Linked DNA regions of Chelativorans sp. AA-79. The protein of the gene in region 2 interacts with the protein of the main gene of each other region in a pairwise test. Links are inferred from orthologs where the notes say so. Each region holds a gene or a part of one and is shown on either strand. Other genes may lie near its edges.

What was found.
Region 1: the proteins of PVE73_RS13565 (region 2) and PVE73_RS02915 interact in binary tests that used the Escherichia coli proteins (3 or more experiments, as listed by UniProt). The link is inferred for Chelativorans sp. AA-79 from one-to-one orthologs.
Region 3: the proteins of PVE73_RS13565 (region 2) and PVE73_RS12015 interact in binary tests that used the Escherichia coli proteins (3 or more experiments, as listed by UniProt). The link is inferred for Chelativorans sp. AA-79 from one-to-one orthologs.

Annotation. Positions count from the first base shown.
Region 1 is NZ_CP120361.1:578,935-588,926, forward strand. The notes cover bases 4,540-7,442. They hold PVE73_RS02915 (P-II family nitrogen regulator), read right to left. Parts: upstream 6,209-7,442; coding sequence 5,870-6,208; downstream 4,540-5,869. Other genes in these bases: PVE73_RS02910 (ammonium transporter), read right to left, coding at 4,540-5,838; tesB (acyl-CoA thioesterase II), read right to left, coding at 6,433-7,299; PVE73_RS02925 (ubiquinone biosynthesis hydroxylase), read left to right, coding at 7,387-7,442. Also shown: PVE73_RS02890 (DUF167 family protein), read right to left, coding at 1-94; PVE73_RS02895 (exodeoxyribonuclease III), read right to left, coding at 105-905; PVE73_RS02900 (outer membrane lipoprotein carrier protein LolA), read right to left, coding at 989-1,639; PVE73_RS02905 (DNA translocase FtsK), read right to left, coding at 1,735-4,224; more of PVE73_RS02910, read right to left, coding at 4,474-4,539; more of PVE73_RS02925, read left to right, coding at 7,443-8,634; PVE73_RS02930 (OsmC family protein), read left to right, coding at 8,666-9,106; PVE73_RS02935 (Glu/Leu/Phe/Val dehydrogenase dimerization domain-containing protein), read left to right, coding at 9,243-9,992. UniProt on the Escherichia coli protein: Involved in the regulation of nitrogen metabolism. Regulates the activity of its targets by protein-protein interaction in response to the nitrogen status of the cell.
Region 2 is NZ_CP120361.1:2,788,491-2,798,578, reverse strand. Bases 5,457-8,455 are described here. They hold PVE73_RS13565 (nitrogen regulation protein NR(II)), read right to left. Parts: upstream 7,522-8,455; coding sequence 6,391-7,521; downstream 5,457-6,390. Other genes in these bases: dusB (tRNA dihydrouridine synthase DusB), read right to left, coding at 7,518-8,455; ntrC (nitrogen regulation protein NR(I)), read right to left, coding at 5,457-6,394. Also shown: Trk system potassium transporter TrkA, read right to left, coding at 1-1,068; PVE73_RS13580 (sigma-54 dependent transcriptional regulator), read right to left, coding at 1,160-2,521; PVE73_RS13575 (PAS domain-containing sensor histidine kinase), read right to left, coding at 2,511-4,802; more of ntrC, read right to left, coding at 4,925-5,456; more of dusB, read right to left, coding at 8,456-8,543; PVE73_RS13555 (bifunctional 2-C-methyl-D-erythritol 4-phosphate cytidylyltransferase/2-C-methyl-D-erythritol 2,4-cyclodiphosphate synthase), read left to right, coding at 8,669-9,904; PVE73_RS13550 (CinA family protein), read left to right, coding at 9,921-10,088.
Region 3 is NZ_CP120361.1:2,475,771-2,485,765, forward strand. The notes cover bases 1-2,906. They hold PVE73_RS12015 (P-II family nitrogen regulator), read right to left. Parts: upstream 1,670-2,906; coding sequence 1,331-1,669; downstream 1-1,330. Other genes in these bases: glnA (type I glutamate--ammonia ligase), read right to left, coding at 1-1,274; PVE73_RS28250 (NAD(P)H-hydrate epimerase), read left to right, coding at 1,967-2,488; PVE73_RS12020 (NAD(P)H-hydrate dehydratase), read left to right, coding at 2,452-2,906. Outside these bases: more of PVE73_RS12020, read left to right, coding at 2,907-3,531; PVE73_RS12030 (O-antigen ligase family protein), read right to left, coding at 4,109-5,446; PVE73_RS12035 (undecaprenyl-phosphate glucose phosphotransferase), read right to left, coding at 5,443-6,978; PVE73_RS12040 (glycosyltransferase family 4 protein), read right to left, coding at 7,073-8,191; PVE73_RS12045 (polysaccharide biosynthesis/export family protein), read right to left, coding at 8,219-8,782; PVE73_RS12050 (exopolysaccharide transport family protein), read left to right, coding at 8,953-9,995. UniProt on the Escherichia coli protein: P-II indirectly controls the transcription of the glutamine synthetase gene (glnA). P-II prevents NR-II-catalyzed conversion of NR-I to NR-I-phosphate, the transcriptional activator of GlnA. When P-II is uridylylated to P-II-UMP, these events are reversed.

The DNA.
Region 1 (9,992 bases), 2.2 Mb from region 2 along the record:
TTCCCTCGACCGCGTCGGCGGAAGATTTCGGCGTGAGCCGGACGAAGAGTTCGACGCCGTTCTTGCTTTCGCGGAAGCAGGGGGTGGGCGGCATCGAGGACCGCTCAGCCGAATTCGGCGATCACCGGCACGTGGTCTGACGGGCGGTCCCAACCGCGGGCGTCGCGCAAAACCTCGACCCGGCCGAGCACAGGCGCCAGATCATCCGAAGACCAGATATGGTCCAGCCTGCGGCCACGGTTCGAAACGCTCCAATCCTTGGCGCGATAGCTCCACCAGGTGAAGAGTTTTTCCTCCGGTGGAATGTGTCGGCGCATCAGGTCCACCCAACCGCCGTCCTTGCGCACGACCTCGAGTCCCTCGGTCTCGACCGGCGTGTGGCTTACCACGTTCAGCATCTGCTTGTGCGACCATACATCTGTCTCGAGCGGCGCCACATTCAGGTCGCCCACGAGAATGGTGCCGGTGTTCACGTCGCCGACGGGGCGCACCTCCCGCATCTCCTGCAGGAAATCGAGCTTGTGCCGGAATTTCGGGTTGACTTCGGGATCGGGCTCGTCACCGCCCGCAGGCACATAGAAATTGTGCAGCAGGATCTGTCGGCCGTCGACATTGATCAATGTTGATAGATGGCGGCAGTCCACGAGCCCGCAGAAGCTGCGGCGCTCCACCACGTCCAGCGGCCGGCGCGAGATGGTAGCCACGCCGTGATATCCCTTCTGGCCGTGAATCGCGACATGACCGTAACCGAGCTTGCGGAAGGCAGCGGTCGGAAACAGGTCGTCCGGGCATTTCGTTTCCTGCAGGCACAGCACATCCGGCTGGTATTCTTCCAGGAAGCGCGCAACGAGCGGCAGGCGAAGGCGGACGGAGTTGATGTTCCAGGTGGCGATCTTGAAGAGCATGAAGCGTTCCGGCTTGTCCAAGCCGGCATAACCCCTCGCCAGCGCCCGTGACAAGCGCTCGCGAGAAGATTTGCGATTATTCCTTACCTGCCGCCGCGGGCAAGCGCGTTCACGCGGCGGTAGTCGATGTGGAACACGCTGGGATCGAAGGTGACCCCCTGCTGCACGTTGAAGATCATCACCGTGGTGTCCCGCCCTTGGGCGTCGGTGATGGTCCATTGGCGCAGATCATAGGTGTTCGAATCGAACATCATCGTGATGGTGGAGTTGTTTCCCAACTGCCGATCGACGAGGCGCACGGTCGTGAGGTCGGGCTCCTGCTTCACTTCGCGCACATTCTCGGAAGAAAGGTCGATGCGCTCGCCCAGGAGCAGCTTCAACGGGGTGTCGGCAAGCCGGTAGATGTCCACCGTGTTCATCTTCTTGTTTTCGAGCACCACCGACGTTCCATCCGACGTGACGCGGAATTGGGCTGGAGGCTCGTAGTCGAAGCGGATCTTTCCCGGGCGTTCGATATAGAACTTGCCGCCGGTCTGCTCGCCCCGCGGGCCGAACTGCACGAACTCGCCCGTCATCGTGCGGACACTGGAGAAATGCTGGGCGATGCGCTGCGCGAGGTCGGGGGCGGCGTGGGCGCCGCCGGCGGCCAAGCCCAGCGCGAGCACGGCAAATGCGATCATCGAGCGGCGTGCGAGGCGGAGAACCACACGGTTGCGCTCGGCGAAATTGGTCATGGGTCCTTACTCTCCGAACTTTTCCTGTCGCCTATAGATAGGGCCGCAAACCGGCCGAAGTTAGGCCGCCGCCGATTCGATACGCAAACCGCGTCTCACACGTCCTCTTGTTCCGTGGGAACCAGAATCTCGCGCTTGCCGGCATGATTGGCGGGACCGACGATCCCCTCCTGCTCCATGCGCTCAATGATGGAAGCAGCGCGGTTGTAGCCGATGCCGAGGCGGCGCTGGATGTAGCTGGTGGAAGCCTTGCCGTCCCGCAGGACGACGGCCACGGCCTGGTCGTACGGATCGTCCGAATCCGCGAAGTTGCCGGACGAACCGCCGCCGGAGGCTCCGTCGCCTTCATCGCCGTCGTCTTCGGTCACGGCCTCCAGATAGTCCGGCGCGCCCTGGGCTTTCAGGTGGACGACGATCTGCTCGACCTCCTGGTCGGACACGAAGGGACCGTGCACGCGCTGGATGCGGCCTCCGCCGGCCATGTAGAGCATGTCGCCCATGCCTAGCAACTGCTCGGCGCCCTGTTCGCCGAGAATCGTGCGGCTGTCGATCTTCGACGTCACCTGGAAGGAGATGCGCGTCGGGAAATTGGCCTTGATCGTGCCGGTGATCACGTCGACGGAAGGCCGCTGCGTGGCCATGATGACGTGGATGCCCGCCGCGCGCGCCATCTGCGCAAGCCGCTGAACCGCGCCCTCTATATCCTTGCCCGCGACCATCATCAGATCGGCCATCTCGTCGATGATGACGACGATGAAGGGCATCGGCTCCAGATCGAGGTCCTCGGTCTCGTAGATCGCCTCGCCCGTCTCGCGGTCGAAGCCGGTCTGCACCGTGCGCGTGATCGTCTCGCCTTTCTTTTTGGCGGCGGTCACGCGCTGGTTGAAGCCCTCGATGTTGCGCACGCCCACCTTGGACATCTTGCGGTAGCGGTCCTCCATCTCGCGTACGGTCCATTTGAGCGCGACCACGGCTTTCTTGGGGTCCGTGACGACCGGCGTCAGCAGGTGCGGGATGCCGTCATAGACGGAAAGCTCCAGCATTTTCGGGTCGATCATGATCAGGCGGCACTCCTCCGGCGTCATGCGGTAGAGCAGCGACAGGATCATGGTGTTGATGGCCACCGACTTGCCCGAGCCGGTGGTGCCCGCCACCAGCAGGTGGGGCATCTTGGCGAGATCCGCGATCACGGCCTCGCCGTTGATGGTCTTGCCCAGCCCGAGGGCCAGCCGAGCCTTGGTGCCTTCGAACTCGCGGCTCGCCAGAAGCTCGCGCAGATAAACCGTCTCGCGCGTGGCGTTGGGCAACTCGATGCCGATGGCGTTGCGGCCCGGCACCACGGCGACGCGCGCGGCGATCGCGCTCATGGACCGGGCGATGTCGTCGGCAAGCCCGATCACGCGCGAGGACTTGATGCCGGGAGCGGGTTCGAGCTCATAGAGCGTGACCACCGGCCCCGGCCGCACATGGATGATCTCGCCCTTCACGCCGAAGTCCTCCAGCACGCCCTCCAGAAGCCGGGCATTCTGCTCGAGCGCGTCCCTGGAGAGGCTGGGATCCTTGCTGGTCGCCTTCGGCTCGGCGAGCAGGTGCAGCGCGGGCAGCTTGAACTCGCCCGAATCGAGCAGTGAGGTCTGGGCCTCGCGCCGGATGCGGGCGCCGGGTGCAGGGCGCGGCGCGGGGTTGCCGACGCGTGCGGCCGCTTGCGGGCGGCCTGTAGCCGCGTCGTCGAAGGGCGAGATATCGAGACTGCCCTCATCGAAATCCGGCTCGATCCGCATGCGCTCATCCGCCGCACGCGCCGCGATCAGGACCGGCGGGGGTGCCGGGACGTCGTATTCCTCCGGCACATCCGGGCCGCGCACCGCGAAGTGCCGGCGCAGGAACGAAGTCAGGCAGAGCCACCAATGGGCGATGACGCCAAGGACCACGAAGCCGCCTTCCTCGTCCTCCTCATCGGGAATGTCCTCTTCGGCAACCTCCTCTTCCGGCGCACCGGCAGGCACCGCACTGCGGCCGAAAAGGCCTGCGGCAAAGAGGGTTAGCCAAGCGGCGGGACCGATCAGGATGGCAGCCATCACCACGCCGAGAAAGCCTGTCGGATAGCCGCCGACGAAATAGGCTGGCACGGAAAGCACCATGTCTCCGAAGACGCCGCCAAGGCCGGTGGGCAGCGGCCAGGTGGTGGGTGGGGTGAGGCAACCCGCGACGCCCGCCGAAAGGACGGCGCCGCCGAACCAGGCCAGAAGCCGGCGCCCCGGCCGGCCGACGCCGCGGCCCGCGATGAGAAGGATGCCCCAGACGACCGCGGGTACCAGGCCGGCGACCGAGGCGAGGCCGAGAAACTGCATGGCGATATCGGAGAAGACGGCGCCCGGATAACCGATGGCGTTCGTGACCGGGTTGTCGGTGGCGTAGCTGAAGCTCGGATCGGCCACGTTCCAGGTCGCAAGGCTCGCGAGGCAGAACGCGACCAGGGCGAGCACCAGCAAGCCCAGGCCACGCGCGGCTTGTCGCCGGAGGAAGCCTTGCAGGCCGAAGCCGCCGCCATAGATCGCGAATGTTGCGGAAGAACCCGAACTCATACGCATTTCCCCGTCCACTGGTACTGACACTTACGCGCCCCGGATATGGGACAGCCTAGGCGGTGATGGTAAAGGCGGCATTAACCATGGAAGGGAGTTGAGAGTAGCGAACAGGGAGTAGCGAATAGCGTAGGAAATGAGCAGCGGAGGATATCGGCCCCCATTCCCCTATTCGCTCTTCAAAAAAAGCGGCCCGGCTTGCGCCGGGCCCAGTGAAGCATCTCTCGGGAAGGAGTGAGATGCCGCGAATCAGGAGTAGTGGTACGCCGCCTCGCCGTGGGATGTGAGGTCGAGACCCTGTGTCTCCGCTTCCGGCGCGGGCCGCAGGCCGACGATCGCGTCGACGATCTTGTAGAGGATCGCCGATCCGATGCCGCACCAGATGATGGTGACCAGCACCGCGACGAACTGGACCCAAAGCTGCGAAGCGATGGAGAAGTCCTCGCCGCCCGTTCCGCCGAGCCACGGCGCGGTGAAGATGCCGGTGCCGAGCGCGCCGACGATGCCGCCCACGCCATGGATGCCGAACACGTCAAGCGTGTCGTCATAGCCGAACCTGTTCTTCACCACCGCCACGAAGAAGTAGCAGACCGCGCTGGCGATCACGCCGAGGACGATGGCACCCACCGGGCCCACCGTGCCGCAGGCCGGGGTGACGGCCACGAGGCCCGCGATCATGCCGGAGACCGCACCCAGCATTGAAGCCTTGCCGCGATGCAGGGCCTCGACCACGCTCCAGCCGATGATCCCGCCGGCGGTCGCCGTGAAGGTGTTGATCATGGCGAGAGCCGCGCCGCCGGTGGCTTCCAGGTTGGATCCGGCATTGAAGCCGAACCAGCCCACCCACAGGATCGAAGCGCCGACCATGGTGAGCGTCATCGAATGCGGCGCCAGGATCTCCTTGCCCAGGCCGGTGCGCCTGCCGACGAGAATGCAGCCCACGAGGGCGGCGATGCCCGCATTGATGTGGACCACCGTGCCGCCGGCGAAGTCGAGCGCGCCGAGATTGAAGAGATAGCCGCTCGAATCCCAGACCATGTGCGCGACCGGGAAGTAGACGAAGGTCACCCACAGGACGGTGAAGAGCACCACCGCCGAAAACTTGATGCGCTCGGCAAAGGCGCCGACGATCAGCGCCGGAGTGATCACCGCGAAGGTCATCTGGAAGCAGATGAAGACATATTCCGGGATGACCACGCCGTCGGTGAAGGTCGCGGCGGTCGAATCGACGGTGACGCCGGACAGGAACAGCTTGCCGAAGCCGCCCCAGAACGGGTTCGTGCCGCCGCCGAAGGCGAAGGAGTAACCCCAGAGCACCCAGACCACCATGACGACGGCGGCAATCATGGTGCACTGCATCAGCACCGAGAGCGCGTTTTTGGCGCGCACGAGGCCGCCGTAAAAGAGCGCAAGGCCCGGCAGGGTCATGAACAGGACGAGAAGCGTCGCCACCATCATCCAGGCGACGTCGCCCTTGTCCATGACGGGTGCCGCCGCCTCGGCGGCCTCTTCCGCGGCCTCCTGTGCGACTGCGGGAAGGGCGGCGAAGGCCGCCAGTGCAAGCGTGCCCGCCCCGGCCGCACGCTTGGCGAAGTCGATACTCGGAAATCTCATTCTATTCTCCCTGGACAAATCCGGATGGCGATCACAACGCATCGGCGTCGGTTTCGCCGGTGCGGATGCGCACTGCCTTTTCGATGCTGTAGACGAAGATCTTGCCGTCACCGATCTGGCCGGTCTTGGCAGCGTTCGCGATCGCTTCCACGGCCTTGTCGGCGATGTCCGCATCGACCGCGACCTCGATCTTGACCTTGGGCAGGAAGTTCACCGCATATTCGGCGCCGCGATAGATTTCCGTGTGCCCCTTCTGCCTTCCGTAACCCTTCACTTCGGTGACGGTCAGCCCCTGAATGCCGAGCTCGGTCAGTGCTTCGCGCACTGCCTCGAGCTTGAACGGCTTTATGATTGCCATCACGAATTTCATCAGGTTTCACCTTTGCTCTAGCGGACAAGCCGCGTTGCATGTGCCGCCGGGCAACCCCCGCCCGAGGGCACCAGCGATGGCAAAGGGGAATCAAGAGCCGTGCCAATTGCTGGGCAGCGGCTTCAAGTTTCTTTAATCATTGAGGAAAAGTCGGTCGGCTCATAAAGCCGGCTAAACGAGGCAGGCGAGATATGCACAATAGATGTGCAAAAACTGCATTTTGCCTACTTTGTTCGCATTCGCAGCAGACCCTCCTGCGCGACCGAGGCTATGAGCACGCCATTCCGGGAATAGATGCTGCCGCGAGAGAGCCCCCTCGCTCCTCGCGAGGAGGGGCTGTCCTGGGTGTAGAGCAGCCAGTCGTTCAGAGAGTCCGGCCTGTGAAACCACATGGCGTGGTCAAGGCTGGCCATCTGGAGTTCCGGATCGAACACCGAGCGCCCATGGGGAAAGGTCGCCGTGTCGATCAGCGTCATGTCGGAGAAGTAGGCCAGCACGGCCGCCTGCAGGGCGCGGTCGCCCGGCACCGGGCCTGTCGCCCGCATCCAGACGTGCTGGAAGGGCGGCAGCTTGTCGTTTGTCGTGTAGTGCTCGACATTGACCGGCCGGATCTCGACGGGCCGCTCGCGCTGCCAGTAGCGGCGGATGGCCTCGGGCACTTCGGCGCTGAGCATCGCCATGAACTGCGCCTGGCTGCGCAGGGAATCCGGCGCGGGGACTCCTTCCGGCATGGACAACTGGTGCTCCAGCCCTTGCTCGTCCACCTGGAAGGACGCGGAGAGGGCGAAGATGGCCTGTCCGTGCTGGATGGCGACCACGCGGCGGGTGGTGAAGCTGCTCCCGTCGCGAATGCGGTCCACCTCGTAGATGATGGGCACGGCGGGGTCGCCGGGCCGCATGAAGTAGCAGTGCAGCGAATGGACGTGCCTTTCCGGGGCCACGGTGCGCTGCGCCGCGACCAGCGCCTGGCCGATCACCTGCCCGCCGAAGACGCGCTGCCACCCCACCTGCGGGCTGCGGCCGCGAAACAGGTTGTGTTCGAGCTTTTCGAGATTAAGTATGTCGAGAAGCTCCTGCATTGCAGACGACATCCGGGTCCCTCCGACGGCGTTGCGGTACGGTTGAGAAACCGGAGGGCAGGTGCGAAGTCAAGACGTGGACAAGCGGAGAAGCGGATCATGAGCGTGGCGAGCGAAGACAAGCGGCTGAGCGGACCGTTCGACGTCATGATCGCCGGAGCGGGATATGTCGGGCTCGCCATCGCCGTTTCCCTTCGCCACGCCCGCCCTGGAATGAAGGTTCTCGTGGTCGATGCCGCCCCCGAAGGTGCCTGGGAGCGTGACGGCCGCGCTTCGGCTATTGCCGCCGCTGCGACCCGCATGCTGCGTCATGTCGGGTGCTGGGACGAGATCGCGCCGGAGGCCCAGCCCATCACGGAGATGGTCGTCACCGATTCGCGCACGTCTGATCCGGTGCGTCCCGTCTTTCTTACCTTCGGCGGTGAAGCAGCACCCGGCGAGCCCTTCGCCCACATGGTGATGAACCGGGACATGAACGGCGCCTTGCGGTGGCGAGCAAGCGAGCTCGGCATCGACATCGTGCAGGGCGTTGCGGTCGAGGGCTTCGAGACGGACCATGCGGGGGTGAGCGTTCGCCTTGCGAATGGCGTATCGTCCCGCACACGCCTGCTCGTGGCGGCGGACGGCATCAGGTCGCGCCTGCGCGACATGGCCGGCATACGCATCGTCCATTGGGAATACGGACAATCCGGCATCGTCTGCACTGTCGCGCACGAGCGCCCGCATAACGGCCGCGCGGAGGAGCACTTCCTGCCCGCCGGCCCGTTCGCGACACTGCCGCTCAAGGGGAACCGGTCCTCCATCGTGTGGACCGAGCGCACGGAGGATGCCGAGCGGCTGGTAGCAGAGGACGAATTCGTGTTCGAACAGGAGCTTGAGCGGCGTTTCGGCCTCAAGCTCGGCGAAATCCATGTCGAAGGGCCGCGCCGCGCCTGGCCGCTGGGCCTGACGCTGGCGCGCGAATTCGTGAAGCCGCGCTTTGCGCTTGCGGGGGACGCGGCCCACGGCATTCACCCGATCGCGGGCCAGGGCCTCAATCTCGGCTTCAGGGATGCCGCCGCGCTTGCGCAGGTGGTGGTGGAGGCCGACCGGCTGGGCGAGGATATCGGCGCCCTCGACGTGCTGCAGCGCTATGAACGCTGGCGGCGTTTCGAAACAGTGCAGATGGGGGTGACGACGGACGTCCTCAACCGACTCTTCTCCAACGATCTCGGCCCGCTCCGGGCGGTCCGTGATTTTGGACTGGGCCTTGTCGACCGCATGCCCGGCATGAAGAGCTTCTTTGTCCGGCAGGCTTCCGGCCTGACCGGCGGCACGCCGCGCCTGCTGCAGGGCGAGGCCATCTGAGAGAATCCAATCCGCAAAACAGGAGACAGGGATGAAGCGCTACGCAAATGTGAACTGGAACGGTTCCCTCACCAATGGTTCGGGTCGTATCGACAGCACCCAGAGCGGCGCGCTCGGGGACCTGCCGCTGTCCTTCAAGGCGCGCTTCGAGGACGAGACCGGCCGTGCCGGCACCAATCCGGAAGAATTGATCGCCGCCGCGCACGCTTCCTGCTTCTCCATGGCGCTGGCGCACGCGCTCGCCCAGAACGGCACACCGGCCGAGTCGCTTCAGGCAAAAGCGGAAGTCGATCTTCAGCCCAAGCAGGGCGGCGGCTTTGAGATCCGCGGCAGCGCGCTGACGGTTCTGGGCAAGGTGCCCGGCCTCGACGAGGCGAAGTTCAAGGAGATCGCGGCCGGCGCGAAAGAGAACTGCCCGGTGTCGCGGGCACTCGGCGCGATCGACATCACGCTGGACGCCAAGTTCGCCTGATCTCCACAGGCGACAGTTTCGAGCGAAAAAGATGCCGGGAACGCAAGGTGCGTTCGCGGCACCCGTTGTTTTGGCAACCAAAAGTCCGCCGATGGCCCTAGATTCATAGGCGGATAAACATTCGGGGAGGAATGCCATGCTGCACATCCGGGAGCCGAGAACCCTGAAGACGCCTGCCGGCGGCCACTCCCTCTCCATTTCCGACATCACCGCCGATGCTGCCGAACTGCCGTCCTTCGACGGCCACGAGCGCGTCTGGTGCGGCCGTGACGAAAGGCGCGGGCTCACCGCCATCGTCGCGATCCATGACACGACGCTCGGCCCGGCACTGGGCGGCACGCGGATCTGGCCGCATGAAAGCTTCGAGGCCGCCGTTACGGATGCGCTCAGGCTCTCACGGGGAATGACCTACAAATCCGCCGTGGCGGGCCTGCCTCTTGGCGGCGGAAAGGCGGTCATCGTCGCTGATGCGAAGACACAAAAGACCCCGGCACTGCTGACCGCCTATGCCGAGATGCTGACAGCACTGGAAGGCCAGTTCATCACGGCAGAGGACGTGGGCATGACGCTTGCGGACGCCGACTTCCTGCGGGAACGCGCACCAAACGTGGTGGGCACGAGCAAGGGCGGCAGCGGCAATCCTTCGCCCTTCACGGCTGAAGGTGTCTTCCTCGGCATCAAGAAGGCGCTGAAACATCGCAACGGGTCGGCGCGCCTTTCCGGCATCCGCGTGGCCGTTCAGGGCCTGGGCTCGGTAGGCTGGTCGCTCTGCGAGAAGCTCTCCCGCGAAGACGCGGACCTGATTGTGACGGACCTCGATGCAATGCGCGTGGAAAAGGCGCGGAGAGCCTTTGGAGCCACCGCGATCGCCGCCGACGAGGTCGTC
Region 2 (10,088 bases):
CGCACGCGGATTGACATGGGCGTCGATGCCGAGCGTCCTGGCGAAATCGTGATAGGTGGGATTGTTGATGAGGACGAGGTTCGATTTGCAGCCCAGTTGCTTTGCGATGACGCTGGAGAGGATGTTGACCTGATCGTCATTGGTGAGCGCCACCATCAGGTCCGCGTGATCGATATCGGCTTCCAGAAGCAGTTTCTGCTCCAGCGCGCTGCCGTTGAGAACCACGGTGCGCCGCAACTGGTCGGCGATCGTGATCGCGCGGGCGCGGTTGTGCTCGATGAGCTTCACCTTCGTGCGGGTCTGCTTCTGCTCTATGGCGCGGGCGACATAAAGGCCGATATTGCCGCCTCCAGCAATCACGATCCGCGTCGCCTCCTTCTCGTCGTGCCCGAAAAGGCCGAGCGTGCGCCGCACCTGCTCCTTGGTGGTGACCACATAGGCCATGTCCCCCGCCATGAGCTGGTCGCTGGAGCGCGGCACGAAAAGGTGGCCGCCGCGCGAAACGCCGACGACCGTGGATGGCAGATCGGGGAAGAGTTCGGTGAGTTGGGACAGCGGCGTGTTGATGACAGGGCATTCCTCCTGGCATTCGATGGCGACCATGGCCACGTGCCCGTCGGCGAAGGAGACGACATCCGTCGCTCCCGGCAGGGCAATGCGCCTCAGCACCATCTCGCCCACTTCGAGCTCGGGCGAGATGATCACGTCGATCGGCAGGTGCTCGCGCGAGAACAGATCCATATAGTGGGACTGCAGATAGGCCTGCGAGCGGATGCGGGCGATCTTCGTCGGCACGTTGAAGAGCGCGTGGGCGACCTGGCAGGCGACCATGTTCACTTCGTCAAAGAGGGTCACCGCGATGAGCATGTCCGCCTGCTGCGCGCCCGCCGCGGCCAATGTGTCGGGATGCGCGCCGTGGCCCACGACACCGCGCACGTCGAGAGAATCGCGCACGGTGCGGATGAGGTCGGGCGAGGTGTCGATGATCGAGACGTCGTTCTGCTCCGCCGCGAGCCGCTCGGCGATGCCGTAGCCCACCTGCCCCGCGCCGCAAATGATGACCTTCATGCGTTGGTTCTCTCAGTGCGAAAAGCGATCAGGGAACAGGGAATGAGATGCCGTTCCCCTCCTGAATTTCTATTCGCTGTTACCATTGACCCTAGACGCCCAGCGATTTCAGCTTCCGGTGCAAAGCGGAACGCTCCATGCCGATGAACTCGGCCGTGCGCGAGATATTGCCGCCGAATCGGTTGATCTGCGCCAGAAGATATTCCTTTTCGAAGAGTTCGCGCGCCTCACGCAATGGCAGCGCCATGATGTGCTGGTCCGACTGGGTCGGCACACGCGGCATCACGTCGCCGATCTCGGCCGGCAGGAGGTCGGCCGTGATGGGGGAATCCCCATCGTCGCTGCGCGTGAGAATCATCAGGCGCTCGATATTGTTGCGAAGCTGCCGGATATTGCCCGGCCAGTCGTGGGCCTGCAGCACAGCCATTGCGTCCTCGCCCAGACGGCGCGGCTTGATACCCACCTGTGTCGTGATCTGCCGCATGAAGTGATCGACCAGGACGGGAATGTCCTCGCGCCGTTCCGAAAGCGGCGGCACGGCGACCGGCACCACCGCCAGGCGGTGATAGAGGTCCTCGCGGAAACGCCCATCCTCGATCATGCGCTCCAGATTGCGCGCGGTGGAGGAGATGATGCGCACATCCACCTTGACCCGTTTCGTGCCCCCTACCCGCTCGAACTGCTGGTCGACCAGCACGCGCAGGATCTTGCCCTGCGTTTCGCGCGGCATGTCGGCCACCTCGTCGAGATAGAGCGTGCCGCGATGCGCCTCCTCCAGCGCTCCCACCTTGCGCTCTCCACCGTTCGATTCGGTGCCGAAGAGTTCGATCTCCATGCGTTCCGGCGTGATCGAGGCCGCATTGACCGACACGAAGGGACCGCCGGCGCGGCCCGAAAGGACGTGGATCGCCCGTGCCGCGAGTTCCTTGCCAGAACCGGAGGGTCCGATCAGCATGATGCGGCTGTTGCTGGGCGCGACGCGCTCGATGATCTGGCGCAGATGGTTGATCGCCGCCGAATTGCCGATGAGATCGAAGGTCTCGCCGCTGCGCTTCTTCAGGTCCAGCACTTCGCGGCGCAGCTTCGAGGTCTCGAGCGCGCGTTCGCAGATCAGGATCAGCCTATCGGCCTTGAAGGGCTTCTCGATGAAATCATAGGCCCCCCGCTTGATGGCGGAGACGGCGGTCTCGATCGTGCCGTGGCCGGAGATCATCACCACCGGAAGACCGGGATGCATCTCCTTGATCTTGTCGAGAAGCGCCAGGCCATCCAGGGTGGAACCCTGCAGCCAGATATCGAGGAGCACCAGACGAGGCACGCGCTCGGCGATCGCCGCGAGTGCTGCATCGCTGTTGCCCGCGGTACGGGCTTCATGCCCCTCGTCGCTCAGGATGCCAGCGACGAGCTCGCGGATGTCTTCCTCGTCATCGACGACCAGTATGTCAGACGCCATTGTCGACCCTTACCGTCCTTTTCACAGAATTGTCCGCCCCAGCCCCGTTATCCTCTTCCGCCGGCGTGACCGGCAGGACCATTCGGATCATCGCGCCGACGCCGCCGTGGAAACGCTGCGGCGCATCGAGCAACTCCAGCGAGCCGCCGTGGTCCTCTATGATCTTCTTGACGATTGCAAGGCCGAGCCCCGTGCCCTTTTCCCGCGTCGTCATATAGGGCTCGAGCAGTCTTTGCCGATTTTCCCGCGGCAGGCCCTTGCCGTTGTCCATGACCAGTACCTCGATGCTTTGCCCGGTGTTGCGCGCCGAGATTTTGATGACACCCCCGCGACGCTCCTCCTGCGGCACGGCATCGATCGCCTCCGCGGCATTTTTGATGACATTGCCGAAGGCCTGGCTCATCAGCCGCGTGTCGAAGCGGCCGATCAGCGGCTGATCGGCCAGGTCGTTCTCGATCCTGATATCCGGCCGGCTTACTTCGATCAGGAACGTGGCTTCCCGCAGAGGTTCGCGCAGATCGAGGCGCTGCATCTCGGGTTTGGGCATACGTGCAAAGGCGGAAAACTCGTCCACCATACGGCCGATGTCTCCCACCTGGCGGATGATCGTATCGGTGCACTGGTCGAAGATCGCGCGATCTTCGGTGATCACCTTTCCGAAGCGCCGGCGGATGCGCTCGGCGGAAAGCTGAATCGGGGTCAGGGGATTCTTGATCTCATGCGCGATGCGGCGCGCCACATCCGCCCAGGCGGTGGAGCGCTGCGCCTGCACCAGATCGGTGATGTCGTCCACGGTCACGACATAGGACCGCTCGTCGCTCTCGCCCACAGCCTCCTCGGTGGTGATCTGGATGTTGAAGGTACGCTCTGCGCCGGCGCGATAGAAGGTCACCTGATCGCGATAGACGCGTCGTCCCGGGGCGCGCCCCGTCTCGAAGACCGCGCCGATCTGCGGCAGCACCGCCGAGAGGTTCTTTCCAGTCACCCTGTCGCTGTTGATGGCGAGCATGGTCTCGGCGGATCGGTTGACGATCGACACGATCCCGTCGGCATCCACGCCGATGACGCCCGCCGTTACACCGGAAAGCACGGCCTCGGTGAAGCGGCGGCGCTCGTCGATCGTGTCGCGGGCGGAAATGAGCTGGTCCCGCTGCGTCTTGAGCTGGAACGTCATCTTGTTGAACGTGTCCCCAAGCGAGGCGACATCGCCGTCGGAACTGCGCACCGGGACTGCCACGTCCAGATTGCCCATGGAGACCGCGTCCGCAGCGCTGATTAGTTGCCGGATCGGTCGCACCAGGCGGTCGGCCACGGCAATGCCGGTCCAGATGGCTGCGAGCACGATGGCCAGCGTGACCACGAGATAAAGCAAGGCAAAGGCGACCTGGGTGCTGAAGCGGTTCTGCTCCAGAGACCGGTACTCATCCGTGTTGGCCGCCACCAGGCGCTGCGCCTTGATCACCTGCGGGTCGAGCTCCCGTGACGTGTAGAGGAAGGCATCGGGGATCTCCTGAAGCTTCACGATGGCGCCGATGAGATTGCCCGGCGGCAGCGTAAAGAGCGCCGGGCGGCCTTCGGCGGCAGCCTCCATGTCGTTCTGCCGCGGCGCTGGAATGGTCGTGGGCTCGGAGATGTCGGCCCCCATGATGACCGATTCGTCCCTGCGGATGAGCACCGCATGGGCAAGCCCGCGAGCAATGGCCTGCTGCGTGAGACGCTGCCGAAATCCCATGCGGTCGAGATTGTAGAGCGTGCGGAAACGGTCGAGGTCGATCGCCATGGAGAGCGTGGTGCCCTGCAGGTTCCTGGCATTCTCGCGCACATAGGCCTCGGCAATGGAGAGCGAGGATTGCACGATCACCCTCGTCCTGAGCTCAAACCAGCGGTCGAGCCCGAGATCGAGCGTGACCGACGCGACGACGGCGACGAGGATCGCGGGAATCGCAGCCACCAGAGAGAACATCGCGACGATGCGGACATGGAGCCGGGAGGCAGCCTTGCCCGCCCTGCGCGCGGCGTAGATCCGATGCGCCTCGCGGCCGATCAACCCGAGAAGAACGAGGACAACAGCGGCATTGATGCCGATCAGCACCAGCGTGGTGCGTGCGTCCGGCGTGATATAGGGCTGCATGAGCCCGAGCAGCACGGTGAACGAGATCGCAGCCGTGATCAGCGCCACGATGGTGGCGATGATGCCTGGCAGCGCCATCAGGCGGCGACCCTCGTTCAGCGCCGGCCGACGATTCGGCTTTTCGGCCGTTGCTGGCCCCTCAGTCCTCATCCCACTCCCGTCGGCCAAATGGTCCTTCGATTGCGTTGCAGATATGCAACGCAATGTGGCGATTTTGCAACGGGCTTTGTCGCGGCCTGTGCAAACCCGGATTGAGTTCGCCCCGCTGCGGATCAGGTGGGGGAAGGATGCTTCGCCGTCCGGTAGATATCAACGCCAAGTTCGCGGATCTTCTTGCGCAGTGTGTTGCGGTTCACGCCGAGCAGTTCCGCCGCGCGGATCTGGTTGCCGTGGGTGGCCGCGAGCGCTGCGAGCACAAGGGGATATTCCACCTCCGCCAGGATGCGGTGGTAGAGGCCCGGCGGCGGAAGCGCGGAACCGAAGCCTCGGAAATAGCGCTGCAGATATTGTTCGACCGACTGGCCGAGCGGCAACTCCTGTACTGCGCCGTCCGCCGGGCGTGTGCCGGCGGCGGGCAACCCGCCATAAAGTTCGCTGAGGATCACCTCCTCCGAGATCTCGTCCTGCGGATAAAGCGCGGCGAGCCGCCGCACGAGATTCTCGAGCTCGCGCACGTTTCCAGGCCACGGATACTGCATCATCGCGTCGAGGCCGCCCTTGGCGATTCGCTTCGGCTGCAGCCCCTCCCGCTCCGCCTGGGCGAAGAAATGGCGCACCAGGTCCGGGATATCCTCCGCCCGCTCGCGCAGCGGCGGCAGACGCAGCGGCACGACATTCAGGCGATAGAACAGGTCCTCGCGGAAGAGGCCCTGATTGATCAGCGCGCGCAGATCCTTGTTAGTGGCGGCAACGATCCGTACATCCGTCTTGATCGGGGTGCGCCCGCCCACGGTCGTATATTCGCCCTGCTGCAGCACGCGCAGGAGCCTGGTCTGGGCTTCCATCGGCATGTCGCCGATCTCGTCGAGGAAGAGCGTGCCGCCCTCGGCCTGCTCGAACCGGCCGGAAGAACGCTGCTGTGCGCCGGTAAAGGCGCCCTTCTCGTGGCCGAAAAGCTCCGATTCGATGAGGTCGCGGGGGATCGCGGCCATGTTGATGGCCACGAAGGGGCCGTTGCGACGGCGCCCGAACTCATGCAGCGCTCGCGCCACCAGCTCCTTGCCGGTGCCTGATTCGCCGCTGATCATGACGGTCAGGTCCGTTTGCATCATGCGGGCGAGCATGCGGTAGATGTCCTGCATCGCCGGCGAGCGGCCGATGAGCGGCATCGAATCGGGCTGATCGTTCGCACGCGGCTCGGCCGGTTTGCTCTTTGGCTCGGCCAGCGCACGCCCGACGATCGCGAGCAGTTCCGTCAGGTCGAAGGGCTTCGGCAGATATTCGTAGGCGCCGACTTCCGACGCGCGGATCGCCGTCATGAACGTGTTCTGCGCGCTCATCACGATGACGGGCAGGTCCGGTCGTGCCTTGCGGATGCGGGGCAACATGTCGAAAGCATTCTCGTCCGGCATCACGACATCCGTGATGACGAGGTCCCCCTCGCCGGCAGCCACCCAGCGCCAGAGCGTGGCGGCGTTCGAGGTCACCCGGACCTGATGGCCCACGCGGGACAGCGCCTGGTTGAGAACGGTGCGGATGGCCGCATCGTCATCGGCCACCAGGATGTTGCCATGTGCGCTCATGCGTTCAAGTCCGTTTTCTGCTTGTCCTCCTGCCGCCCCGGCGCCTGCTCCCTCCAGGCAGGCATGAGAACGCGGAAGGTCGTGCCGCGCGTGGAGGAATCGCATTCGATGACGCCGCCATGGGCGCCGACGATCTTGGCCACCAGGGCAAGACCCAGCCCGGAGCCGTTCTGCTTGGTGGTGATGAAGGGGTCGAAGATGATCGACCGGATGTCCTCCGGCACGCCCGGGCCGTTGTCGTGCACGCAGAACTCCATCGGCAGCGACACCCGCTCGCGCGTTCCCGGCACCGAGAAGCGGATGCCCGGCCGGAAGGCGGTGGAAAGCTTGATCTCGCCGCCGGGCGCGTTGCCGATCGCCTCAGAGGCGTTCTTGATGAGGTTGAGGAACACTTGAACAAGCTGGTCCCGGTTGGCGAGGATCGGCGGCAGCGAGGGGTCGTATTCCTCGACGATGCTGACGTTCCTGGCAAAGCCGTTGCGCGCGATCGCCTTCACGTAGTCGAGCACGACATGGATGTTCACCGGCTCCCGGTCGACCGGCCGCTCGTCGGAGAACACCTCCATGCGGTCGACGAGCGCGACGATGCGGTCGGTCTCCTCGGTGATCAATCGGGCAAGCGACCGGTCCTCGTCGGAAACGACATGCTCGAGAAGCTGCGCCGCACCGCGTATGCCCGAAAGCGGGTTCTTGATCTCGTGCGCCAGCATGGCGGCGAGCCCGGTCACGGAGCGGGCGGCCCCCCTATGCGTCATCTGCCGATCGATCTTTTCCGCCATCGAGCGTTCCTGGAACATGATGACGGCGGAGCCCGGCAACTCCGAAACCGGCGCCACGTAGATGTCGACGATCTTGTCCGGTCCGAGCCGCGGCGAGGAGATGTCCACGCGGTACTCGTTGAAAGGCGCGCGCCGCTCACGCACCTGGTCGACGAGCGTGAGAAGCGGACTGCCGAACGGCACGAAATCGGCAAGCCTGTTGCGGGTCAGCATCGTCGCGCTCAGGCGGAAGAAGTTCTCCGCTTCCGCATTGGCGAAGGTGAAGAACCCTTCCCCGTCCACCATGATGACCGGATGGCCGATGGAATCGATGGCGAGCTGCGCCACATCGGGTGTCTTGATGCTCATGCGGCAAGCCCCTGCCGAAAACCGTCTCGAAAGGCCGTCCGGAGCAGGCGAAGCACGTTCGACGGTTCGCTCTCCGTCATGATCGACCGCCGCAACGCCGCATCCGCGCTCGCGTGGCGGTCCAGATACCAGCCCAGATGTTTGCGCGCGTGCCGTACGCCCTGCCCCGTGCCGTAATGGGAAAGCATGTCCTCGTAATGGGCCGCCACATAATCGGCCGTCTCGGCAGTACCCGCCGGTACGCCCGGCGCCCTGCTCCCCACCGCCGCATGCGCCAGGGCGCCCGCCTTCCATGGCGCACCATAATGGGCGCGCCCGATCATGACCGCGTCCGCGCCGGATTGTTCGAGCATGCCGGCGGCCTCGGCAGGCCCGTCGCCGTCGCCATTCGCGACGACAGGTATGGAAACGGCCCGTTTCACCTGCGCGATCGCCTTCCAGTCCGCCCGCCCCGTGTAGAACTGGCAGCGCGTCCGCCCGTGAACCGTAATCATTGCGACGCCCGCCGCCTCCGCGCGGCGCGCGAGATCGGGCGCGTTGAGGCAATCCTCGTCCCAGCCGAGCCGCATCTTGACGGTCACCGGAACGCTCACCGCCCTCACGACTGCCTCGATCAGGGAAAGTGCGTGGTCGGGTTCGCGCATCAGCGCGGACCCGGAATAACCGCCAGTCACTTTCTTCGCCGGGCACCCCATATTGATATCGACGATATCCGCGCCCTCATCAGCCGCGATACGGGCGGCCTCCGCCATCCAGTGCGCTTCACGCCCGGCGATCTGCACCATGTGAACATCGATTTCGGGCCGGCGGCGGATGCGGCGGGCGCTTTCCGCCCTTCCCTTGGCAAGCTCACCGCTCGCCACCATCTCCGACACCACCAGGCCGGCACCATGGGCATGCGCGCGCAAGCGGAACGGCAGATCCGTGACGCCGGACATCGGTGCAAGGAAGACGCGGTTGCGAAGACGGACCGAGCCGACCTTGAGGGGTAGGGAAAGGATTTGCGGTGGATTTTTGCTCAAATATCAGGCACCCATATTGGATGCCTAATTCCTAGACATATTGTGCAGGCGACGCAATGGGGTGCGTCGTTCATGACAGAAAATCGGTTGGCTTTTCAAATCCGGCGTGATTATCCCTCTGCCCCATGAACGCGTTTCTCGACCAAGAAGATCGGTTTGCCAAGTGCCGTGTTGCCGCAGTGGTGGTCGCCGCGGGCCGCGGCGAGCGCGCCGGCCAGGCCGGGGAAGGGCCGAAGCAGTATCGGCTCATCGGTGGCAAGCCCGTCATCCGGCACACGCTCGAAGCACTCGTGGCGCATGATCGGGTCAGCGTCATCGTCGTCGCGATCCACCCCGACGACGACGCCATGTTTACCAAGGCTTGCGAGGGGTTGGATTGCGATGTTCGCATGGTCCATGGCGGCGCTTCGCGGCAGGAATCGACCCGTCTCGCCCTCGTGACCCTGGAAGGGCTGCAGCCGGAGATCGTTCTCATCCATGATGGTGTCCGCCCCTTCATCGATGCGCCGCTGATCGGCCGCGTCATCGACACCGCCGGTGAAGGCACGGGCGCCCTGCCCGCCGTGCCGGTTTCGGACACGCTGAAGCGACGGGGGGACGACATGCTGGTCGCCGGCACGGTCCACCGCGACGGTCTGTTTGCGGCACAGACGCCCCAAGGCTTCCCCTTCCGCCCGATTTTCGAAGCACATCAGAAGGCTTGGCGGGCCGGCCGCTCGGACTTCACCGACGATGCGGCCATTGCCGAATGGGCAGGCCTGCCGGTGCGTCTCGTCGAAGGCTCGCCGGACAACGTCAAGATGACGTGGGCGCGGGATATCGCGCTTGCGGACCAACGGTTGGGAGGAGCGGCCATGGCAGGCCTGCCGGACGTTCGCACGGGCAACGGATATGACGTCCATGCCTTCGGTCCGGGCGACCACGTGACCCTCTGCGGCATCGATATTCCTCATGAAAGGACGCTCGAGGGCCATTCGGATGCCGATGTCGGCCTGCATGCCCTCACGGATGCGTTGCTTGCCACCTGCGGCGCGGGCGACATCGGCACCCATTTCCCGCCGTCCGATCCGCAATGGAAGGGCATGCGCTCCCGCACCTTCGTGGAGCACGCGGCAAACCTTGTTCGCGAACGCGGCGGGCGCATCGCCAACGCCGATATCACCGTGATCGGCGAAGCACCGCGCGTCGGGCCTCACCGCGCCGCAATGGTCGCGGAACTTTCCGGGATGCTGCGGATTTCGCCCGAGCGCGTTTCGGTGAAGGCGACGACCAATGAAGGACTCGGCTTCATCGGCCGCGCGGAGGGGATTGCGGCCATCGCCACGGCGACGGTCGTCTTTCCCGGTCCTCTGAAAGACTGATCTTCGGGGTTTTTCCATGAGCGACATCGAGATGTTGGCAACCAAGATCCTGCGCGCCTGTGAGGAGCGCGGGCTCAAGCTCACCACGGCTGAATCCTGCACCGGCGGCATGGTGAGCGCCGCCATCACCGATATTGTGGGCGCCTCGAACATCTTCGAGCGGGGTTTCGTCACCTATTCCAAC
Region 3 (9,995 bases), 310 kb from region 2 along the record:
TCCTTGTCCAGATTCATCAGCGCTTCACGCAACGAACCGGAGACGGTCGGGACCTTCTTCAGCTCCTTCGGCGGCAGGTCGTAGAGATCCTTGTCCATGGCCTGGCCGGGATGGATCTTGTTCTTGATGCCGTCGAGGCCGGCCATCAGCATGGCAGCGAAAGCGAGGTAGGGGTTCGCCGTCGGGTCCGGGAAGCGGACCTCCACGCGCTTGGCCTTCGGCGAGGAGCCGAAGGGGATGCGGCAGGAAGCCGAGCGGTTGCGTGCCGAATAGGCGAGCAGAACCGGCGCCTCGAAGCCCGGCACCAGACGCTTGTAAGAGTTGGTGGTCGGGTTGGTGAAAGCGTTGATGGCCTTGGCATGCTTGATGATGCCGCCGATGTAATAGAGGCAGGTTTCCGACAGGCCGGCATATTCGTTGCCGGCGAAAGTGGGCTTGCCCTCCTTCCAGATCGACTGGTGCACGTGCATGCCCGAGCCGTTGTCGCCATAGACCGGCTTCGGCATGAAGGTGGCCGTCTTGCCGTAGGCGTTGGCGACCTGATGCACCACATACTTGTAGATCTGCATCTTGTCGGCGTTGCGCACGAGCGTGTCGAACTTGATGCCGAGTTCGTGCTGGGCGGCCGCCACCTCGTGGTGGTGCTTTTCCACGACCACGCCCATGTCGCTCAGCACGCTCAGCATCTCGGAACGCATATCCTGAAGCGAATCGACCGGCGGGACCGGGAAATAGCCGCCCTTCACGCGCGGGCGGTGGCCGAGATTGCCCGTCTCGTAATCCGTGTCGTCATTCGAGGGAAGCTCGGAGGAATCGAGCTTGAAGCCGGTGTTGTAAGCGTCCGCCTTGTATTTCACGTCGTCGAAGACGAAGAACTCGGCTTCCGGACCCACATAGACAGTGTCGCCGATGCCCTCGGCGCGCAGATAGGCCTCCGCCTTCTTGGCCGTGCCGCGCGGGTCGCGGTTGTAGGCCTCGCCCGAGACCGGGTCCAGAATGTCGCAGTAGACGACCATGGTCGACTGGGCGAAGAACGGGTCCATATGGGCCGTCTCCGGCTCCGGCATCAGGACCATGTCGGACTCGTTGATGGCCTTCCAGCCGGCGATCGAGGAACCGTCGAACATCACGCCGTCGGCGAACATGTCCTCGTCCACCGCGACAACGTCCATCGTCACGTGCTGGAGCTTGCCCTTCGGGTCCGTAAAGCGCAGATCAACGAACTTCACCTCGTTGTCCTTGATCTGCTTCAAAATGTCCTGTGCTGTCGTCATGTGTCTTCAACCCCTGTAAATGACAACTCTTCTTGCAATCGGCCCTGTCGGCCTGTTCAGACCGCATCGGGGCCGGTTTCGCCCGTCCGGATGCGGATGACTTCCTCGACATTGGAGACGAATATCTTGCCATCCCCGATCCGGCCCGTCTGGGCGGCCTTGCGGATGGCCTCGATGGCCGCATCGACCATATCGTCCACCAGCACCACCTCGATCTTCACCTTCGGCAGAAAGTCGACCACGTATTCCGCGCCGCGATAGAGCTCGGTGTGGCCCTTCTGACGCCCGAAGCCCTTGGCCTCGGTAACGGTGATGCCCTGAAGCCCGACTTCCTGAAGGGCTTCCTTCACCTCGTCGAGCTTGAACGGTTTGATGATCGCCTCGATCTTCTTCATGTTTCGGCGGCCTCCGATTGCTTTAAAAGCGGGGTTCGCCCCCGCTTCGCCCATTCGTATGCAGGAACCGTGCCAGTCGGCCGGACCCGCTGGTGTGCAGGCCGGTGCCGGTCCCGCAATGCGCTGGCGGGCCTGTGCCGGCAAACGATTCGGGGATCGCGTCGCGGGGTCGGCCAGACTCCTGATAAATCTGCCTAATAATTGAGCATCTTGCTTAAAAAATGGCCTTCGGTCGTGCCGATATTTACGGCGGATCCGATCGGAGCCAATATCGGCCACCTAACGGATGACCCCGCTATGCACGAGATTCTGTCTCCGGAAGAAATGGGACGCGTGGACCGGCTCGCCGCCGAGGCCGGGCCGTTGGAGAGCTACGACCTGATGCGCAATGCCGGCGCGGCGGTGATGGACGAGATCCTTTCGCGCTTCGCGGATGCGCCTGGCTTCGACGTCCTCTGCGGCCCCGGCAACAATGGCGGCGACGGGTATGTGGTCGCGCGGCTGCTTCACGAACGGGGCCTCGATGCGCGGGTCTGGCGTGAACTCGAGCCGAAGCCCGGAAGCGACGCGGCCCGTGCCGCGGCCGCTTGGCCGATGCGCACCGGCGAACTGCGCGATTTCGCGCCGGAGGCGGGGCGTGTGGTGGTGGATGCGCTTTTCGGCGCCGGGCTCGCCAAGCCCGTTTCGGAGACCTATGCGAATGCTCTCGACAGGGTCTCCGCCGCCGGGCCGAAGGTCGTGGCCGTCGATCTTCCCTCGGGCGTCTCGGGGAGAGCGGAGCGGTGCTGGGCAGCACGGCTCCGGCCGATCTCACCGTGACTTTCTTCCGCAAGAAACCCGGCCACCTGCTTTATCCGGGGCGCGCGTTGTGCGGCGAACTCGTGGTGCGCGATATCGGCATCGCCACGGAGGTTCTTGGCACCATCCGTCCCCGCTGCCGGGAAAATGCGCCGGATCTCTGGCAGGCGCTCCTGCCGCGGCCCGGCGTGGAGACGCATAAATACGAACGGGGCCATGCCGCCGTCTTCTCGGGCGGGCCGTCCACCACCGGGGCTGCCCGGCTCGCCGCGCGTGGCGCGGCGCGGATCGGGGCCGGGGCGGTGACGGTGCTTTCCCCTGCGGGAGCCCTCGCCGTCAATGCGATGCACCTGACCTCGATCATGCTCAGGCGGGTAGAGGCGGTGGACGAACTTGCCCTGTTCCGCCGTGAGAGAAGGGCGTCCGCCTATGTGCTGGGCCCCGGCTTCGGCGTGGGAGAGAGGGCGCGCAGCTTTGCCGCCGCCGTGCTGCGCTCAGGCGAGGATGTCGCGACGGCGCATCTGGTGCTCGATGCCGATGGCATTACGGCCTTTGCGCATGAGCCGGAACTGCTCTTTGCGGCCGCGGCCGGCAGCCAGGGCCGCCTCGTGCTCACGCCGCATCCCGGCGAATTCGCGCGGCTGTTCCCGGACCTCGCGGCCGATGAGCAGCTTTCAAAGCTCGGCAAGGCGCGGGCGGCCGCCGCCCGCAGCGGGGCCGTCGTTCTCTTCAAGGGGCCGGATACGGTGATCGCCGCGCCGGACGGCCAGGCCGTCATCAACACCAACGGGACGGCCTATCTCGCGACGGCGGGCTCGGGCGATGTGCTCGCCGGCATGATCTGCGGCCTTCTCGCCCAACAAATGCCGGCCTTCGAAGCGGCGGCGGCGGCGGCCTACCTGCATGCGGAGGCGGGCAGGGCGTTCGGGCCCGGGCTGATTGCCGAAGATCTGCCGGAGGCGCTGCCGGGGGTGCTGGACTATCTGATCCGACCCTCGCCCCGAAGAACCGCCGATCCGGAACCGGACGCCCGTAGCGATCCCGCACGCCTGAATCGTCCATGAGCACGTCTTCACGCAGGTGACCAAGGCGGAAGCGGTCGGTGCAGGCATGAAGCGCGCTTCGCCCTCGTCATTGTCCAAGCCATCCGACCAACAGCGCCGTGATGAGGATGATCACGAGGTAGATGATGGTGCGGTTTTCGAAACGTCGCCGATCGCGCATTTCACGCTCCTCGGCAAAGCCGGGCCGACGGGCAAAGAGCACTTGCTGAGCAAGCCGCACTGCTCTGCCGGTATGATATGGACATGGACTACCTCACGCAAAACCGGGCTGCCTGTGGTTTTGGCCAAGATATAGTCGCCGGTCCCGGCCAGGTACATACGTCAACGGCCATGGGACCTGCCGTGGATTTTTCGCTCCACCTCTTACCACGGGGCGCCGCTTGTTCCACATATCGGTGAAGCCGCAATTTCACGCTTGCGCGGGAACCCTTGAGAATATAGGGATTTCAGCGCTTCGGAGCGTAGCGCAGCCTGGTAGCGCATCTGGTTTGGGACCAGAGGGTCGCAGGTTCAAATCCTGCCGCTCCGACCATTTTCCCCCAGAGACTTGCGCCTTGCAGGCGGCATTCGGCGATTTTCATCGCGGCGATGCTGCCGTTTTTCCTGCCGGCATCGAGATTCGAGACATAGACGGCGCTGGGCCTGGTTCTTTCTCCGCAAATGCCGGCCGCGTCTCCGCCTGATATCGCCGTTCCAGCGCCATCATGCCCCACAGGAGGCCGAGGAGGAGGTAGAAGTGGCGCCAGTGGTCGGTGTCGATCACCCATCCCAGCATGAGGTGACCGACGAAGACCACGAAAGCGCAGACGAGATAAGGCTGCCAGGGCCTGGCGCGGAAGAGGATGCGGAAGCATCCGGCAAGCGTCCACATGATCAGCGTCAGATAGGCCGCGAAGCCGAGCCAGGAATAATCGAGCAGCGCCTTCAGCCAGATATTGTGCGTATCCACGCCGTATATCTGGCCGAACTCCAGCGGCCCGATTCCCAGCGGATGCTCCGTCGCCAGCAGGAAACCGAGTGCGTGCCGCGCGAACCGGCCGAGCCTGTTGGCATCGTAGTCCTGCACGAGTTGCGCGCGCTGGAAGAAAAGCTCCGCGACCGCCGGGATGTTCAGGGCGATGACCAGCGCCAGCGCGGTGACGGCGATGGCGGCGATGCTCATGCCGAGAATCCGCAAGCGCACCGCACCGCGCCGGTTGTGGATGAAGAGCGCCAGCGTGAGCATGACGGCCGAGAACACGAACAGACCCCAGGCGCCGCGCGAGAAGGACAGGAAGATACCGAGCACGATGATCAGGAAGAAGGGGATCGCGATGAGCGCGGCCGCGGGTTTGCCGGTCATCATACGGTGCAGAAGATAGATACCCGGCAAGGTGAGGAAGGGGCCGAAGACGTTCGGATCCTCGAACACGCCCGCCGCGCGTCCGTAGCGGGTGAACATCTCGGAGCCGGGAAAGGCGTTGAAATAGCCGAGAATACCGACGAAGGCCGTCGTCACGGCGGCGGCGAGCCAGGCGCGGAAGATCAGCGGCAGGAGGCCGGGTTGCGTTTCCACCACCGAGGCGAAGAAGACCGAGGTGAAGGCGAGGAAGAGAGAGACGGCGAGGTAGAGGGGCGCGTCGCGCACTCCCGGATCCGGCATCTGGCTGATGGAAATGAGCCCGCCGAGATTGAAGAGAAGGAGAAGCACGAGAAGCGGCATGACGTGGCGGGAAAGGCGCAGGCCGAAAAGCGCCCATACGCCGATGAGGCCGGCCATGTAGAGTTCGTAAGGGGCGGGTTCGCGCACCACGAAACCGGAGAGGAACACGCCGAGCGCCACGGCAAAGGCGCGGATCAGGGCGATCAGCCGCGCGTTGACCGCCGCGCGCGGAAGAGGCGCACCGGCGGCCTCGCTATGATCGATCGTGCTCAATAGGCGTTTCTCGTGTCGAGCAGGCGAAGCGGCGTCAGAAACAGGATCTTGAGATCGAACCAGAGCGACCAGTTCTCGATGTAATAAAGGTCGTATTCGATGCGTTTGCGGATCTTCTCTTCCGTATCGAGCTCGCCGCGCCAGCCATTGATCTGCGCCCAGCCGGTAACGCCCGGCTTCACGCGGTGGCGGGCGAAGTAGCCGTCCACCACCTCGTCGAAGAGCCGGTTGTGCGCCTCCGCCGCCACCGCATGCGGCCGCGGGCCGACGAGAGAAAGGCTGCCGAAGAGCGCATTGAAGAACTGCGGCAGCTCGTCGATCGACGTCTTGCGGATGAAGCGGCCGACGCGGGTCACGCGCGGATCGCCCTTGGTGACGGGCTTGCGGGCCGTGGGGTCGGACTGGTCCGCATACATGGAGCGGAACTTGTAGACCTCGATCTCCTCGTTGTTGAAGCCGTGCCGCTTCTGCTTGAAGATCACCGGGCCCTTGCTGTCCAGCTTGATCGCGACGGCGGTGGCGAGCATGATTGGCGAGAAGACCACGATGCCGATCAGGCTGAAAACGATGTCGAAGGCGCGCTTGGCGACCGAGTCCCAGTCGTTGATCGGACGGTCGAAGATGTCGAGCATGGGCACGGCGCCGATATAGGAATAGGCGCGCGGCCGGAAGCGCAGATGGGTCGAATGGGCCGAGAGGCGGATGTCGATCGGCAGAACCCACAGCTTGCGCAGCATGGCGAGCACACGCGCCTCGGCCGTGACCGGTATGGACACGATCATCATGTCGATGCGGGCGATGCGTGAGAATTCAATGAGCTCGTCGATGTTGCCGAGCTTGGGATAACCGGCCACCACCGGCGGCGAACGGGTGTCGTCGCGGTCGTCGAAGATCCCGCAAATGCGGATATCGTTATAGGGCTGCTGCTCGATGGAGCGGATAAGGACTTCCGCGTTCTTCCCGCCGCCCACGATGACGGCGCGCCTTTCCATGCGCCCGTTGCGCGCCCAGCGGCGGATGAGGCGCGAGACGACAAGGCGCAGGACCACGATCAGGCCGAGCCCGCTCGCATACCACACGGCCAGCCACGCGCGCGAGAACTCCTCCGATATCTTCAGGAAGAAGAGCGTCAGCGTGACCAGGGCGAAGGCCCCCGACCATATGAGCAGGATCCGGCCGGCATGGGGCAGCGGGTTGCGCAGTGCCGGCATCTGGTAGCAGTCGGAGAATTCGAGAAGGATCACGGTCAACAGCGAGACGCCGAGGATGATGACAGGATAATGCCAGGACAGGTGGGTATAAAGGCCCACACGGGCGGCATAGATCCCAAGGCCGGCCAGAAGCAGCATCATGAATTCCACGATGCGCATGACGCCGCTGACCATGACCGGCGACATGGTGTCCCGGCGATATTGCTGGGCCACCTGCCTGGCGATCGGGCTGAGCACGGGCCGGGAACGCCTCTGGCGGGGCTCGCCTGCCGGCTGGACGGCCTCGGAAGCAAAACGATGCTTGGGTTGGACGCTGTTCATTGACCGAGCCCCCGGTTTCTGCTGCCGATAGCATCAAGAAGCTAAAAATTCTCTTGAGATCACGCTTCGGCGGCCGAGACAGCAGTCTAGCAGATCATGAGCCGAGTGTCTGGCGATAGACCGCTTCGATGCGCGCTGCCATCACATCCAGCCCGAAGCGCGCCCTGAGTTTGCTCTCCGGCGGCATGAGACCACGATAGGCGGCCTCGTCCTCGAGCGCGCTCGTCATCTTCTCGGCGAGCGAGGCGACGGAGGGCCGCACCAGGGCAGGGGAGGTCTCGCCCAGGATTTCGGGAATCCCGCCGACGGCCGTTGCGATCAGCGGCTTGCCCGCGGCGAGCGCCTCCAACACGATATAGGGCATCGCCTCGGCACGCGACGGCACGACCATCATGCGGCCCAGAGCGAAGGCCTTGCGGGCGGGCATGGCGGGGTGGAAGACGATCCGCCCGCCGAAGCCGAGCGCCTGTGCCTGCGCGATGTATTTGGAAAGATCGTTGCCGTCGCCCACCATGACGGCCGAGAGCGCCCGTCCACTCCGCTTCTCCGCCTCCTTCAGCGCATCGATGAAAAGATCGGGGCCCTTCAGATCGCGCATCATGCCGATATAGAGGAAATCCGCCGCGTCGGGCGCGTCCGCCACGGGCGTGAATTCGGCAGCTCTCAGGCCGTTATAGACGAGGCTTGCCGGCGCGCGGGGCTTGCCCACCTTCCTCTCATATGCGTGCTGCTCGTACAGCGAAACGAAGAAGATGTGGTCGGTGAAGCGCCCCATCAGCGTCTCGAGACCGAAGAAGAAACGGCCGGCGGCGGAGCCGGGATCGTAATGCAGGCTGCCGCCATGGGGCGAATAGATGCGCGCGACGCGCCGGCGGCCGGTCCTGAGCGCGGTGCCGAAAAGCCGCGCATAGACCCCGCCCTTGGCCCCGTGCCCGTGCAGGACGTCCGGGTGCATCCGACGGATGATCGAAAGCGTGCGCGCCGCCGCTCCGATATCGCCCGGGCCGATATGCCGCTGCATGGGCGTGCGGGCGACGCCAAGCGGCAGCTTGGCCGCGATCTCGGCGAAGAGCCGGTCCTCGAAGGCGCCGCCGGTGGTGGAATCGCAGACGATGCCCACTTCGTGGCCTGCGGCCGCCTGGGCCTCGCAAAGGTCCCTTACGTGGCGGAAGATGCCGCCGACGGGCGAACGGAAACAATGGACGATTCGCAAGGGCTTGTCATGCGGCCGGAGCGAACATCAGAACAGCCTTTCCCGGACATAGACGGTGTCGCCTGGAAGCAGCGGATCGGAAGTCGTGACGCGGCCGGTCAACACCCGCCCGTTGATCTCGCGGGTGATGTCGGCGGTGCCCTGATAGGCGCGCGGCGTGAAGCCGCCGGCCGCGGCGATCGCCTTCTGCACGGTCATGCCGGGTACGTAGGAATATTGTCCTGGAGCTCCGACCTCGCCCATGATAAAGATGGGCCTGTAGCGGTCGATCTCGGCCGTGACGCTGGGATCGCGCAGATAGCCCTCGCGCAGTTTCCGGGCGATCGTCTGCTCCACCTGCTTGGCGGTGTGCCCGCGTGCCGGCACGGAGCCGATGAGCGGAAAGGAGATGTAGCCCGCCTGGTCGACGCCGTAGGTGTTGGTGAGGTTCGGCTGGTCGAAGACGGTGATGCGAAGGCGGTCGCCCGCGTCGAGGATGTAAGGCTGGTAGAGCGCCTTGTGAAAGGCGGGCGGGGCGGGCTGATAGCTGGAGCAGGCCGAGGCGAGGCCGGCGGCGAGTAGCACAATGAGGAGGGGGATCCGATTTTTCATGGCTGACTTACGGAAATCTTTCAAAGGATACCTGCCGGGCGCCGGGTTTCCACACTTCCTCCTTATCAGGTCGTCAAGGTTAATGGCGGGTTAAACGGCGCCGCCTGCCGATTAACCTCATGGTTACCACGTGCATTTACCATTCCCATGAAGCAGCGTCGGAGTTCCGTATGAAGAAGGGTGAGGTTGTGGCCGACGACGTCGATGTCGATCTGGACCGGCTGTTCGCGAGCCTGCGGCGCGACTGGCGGCGCATCCTTCTTGTTGCGCTCGCCGTCGCGGCGCTCGTCTTCGTGCTGGCCTCGCTCGCCACGCCGCTCTACCGGGCCGAAACGCGGGTTCTGATCGAGGTCCGCGAATCGGTCTACACGCGGCCCCAGGGCGCGGCGGTGGATGAGCGGACCATCCTCGACCAGCAGGGCGTGGCCTCACAGGTGCAGGTCATCACGTCGACGGACATCCTGACCCAGGTGGCCCGCGAGCTCGATCTCGCAAATCACGAGGAGTTCGCCGGCACGCAGCCTTCGCTTCTCGATCGCCTGCTGATGGCGCTCGGCCTGAAGCGCGATTCGGGAACGCCGCCGGAGCAGCGGCTTCTGAGCGAGTTCCGCGAGAACCTCAGTGTCTATCAGGTGGAAAACTCGCGCGTCATCGTGATCGAGTTCTCCTCGGCGGATCCCGAGCTTGCCGCGCGTGTTCCGAATGCCGTCGCCGATGCCTATGTGGCGAGCCTCAAGGCCGCCGAGTCCCAGTCGAACGCCGATGCCACGCGCTGGTTGGAGCCCGAGATCGCGGAGCTTCGCGAGAAGGTGAGGGCGGCCGAGGCGGAGGTGGCGGAATTCCGCGGCTCGTCGGATCTCCTGGTCGGGCAGAACAATACCGTGCTCGCCACCCAGCAGCTCGCCGAGCTTTCCAGTGAGCTTTCCCGCGTGCGCGCCGACCGTTCGGCCAGCGAGGCGAGGGCGGAAAGCGTGCGGGCCGCGCTGGAGCGCGGCGCCTCTGTCGATAGCATGCCGGAGGTGCTGGCCTCCGGCATGATCCAGCGGCTGCGCGAGCGCCAGATCGAATTGAGGGCGCAGATCGCCGATCTATCGACCACACTCCTCGGTAATCATCCCCGCATCCGCGCATTGCAGTCGCAGCTGGCCGATCTCGACGGCCAGATCCGTGCCGAGGCGGGGAAGATCCTGGAAGGGCTGGAGGCGGAGGCGGA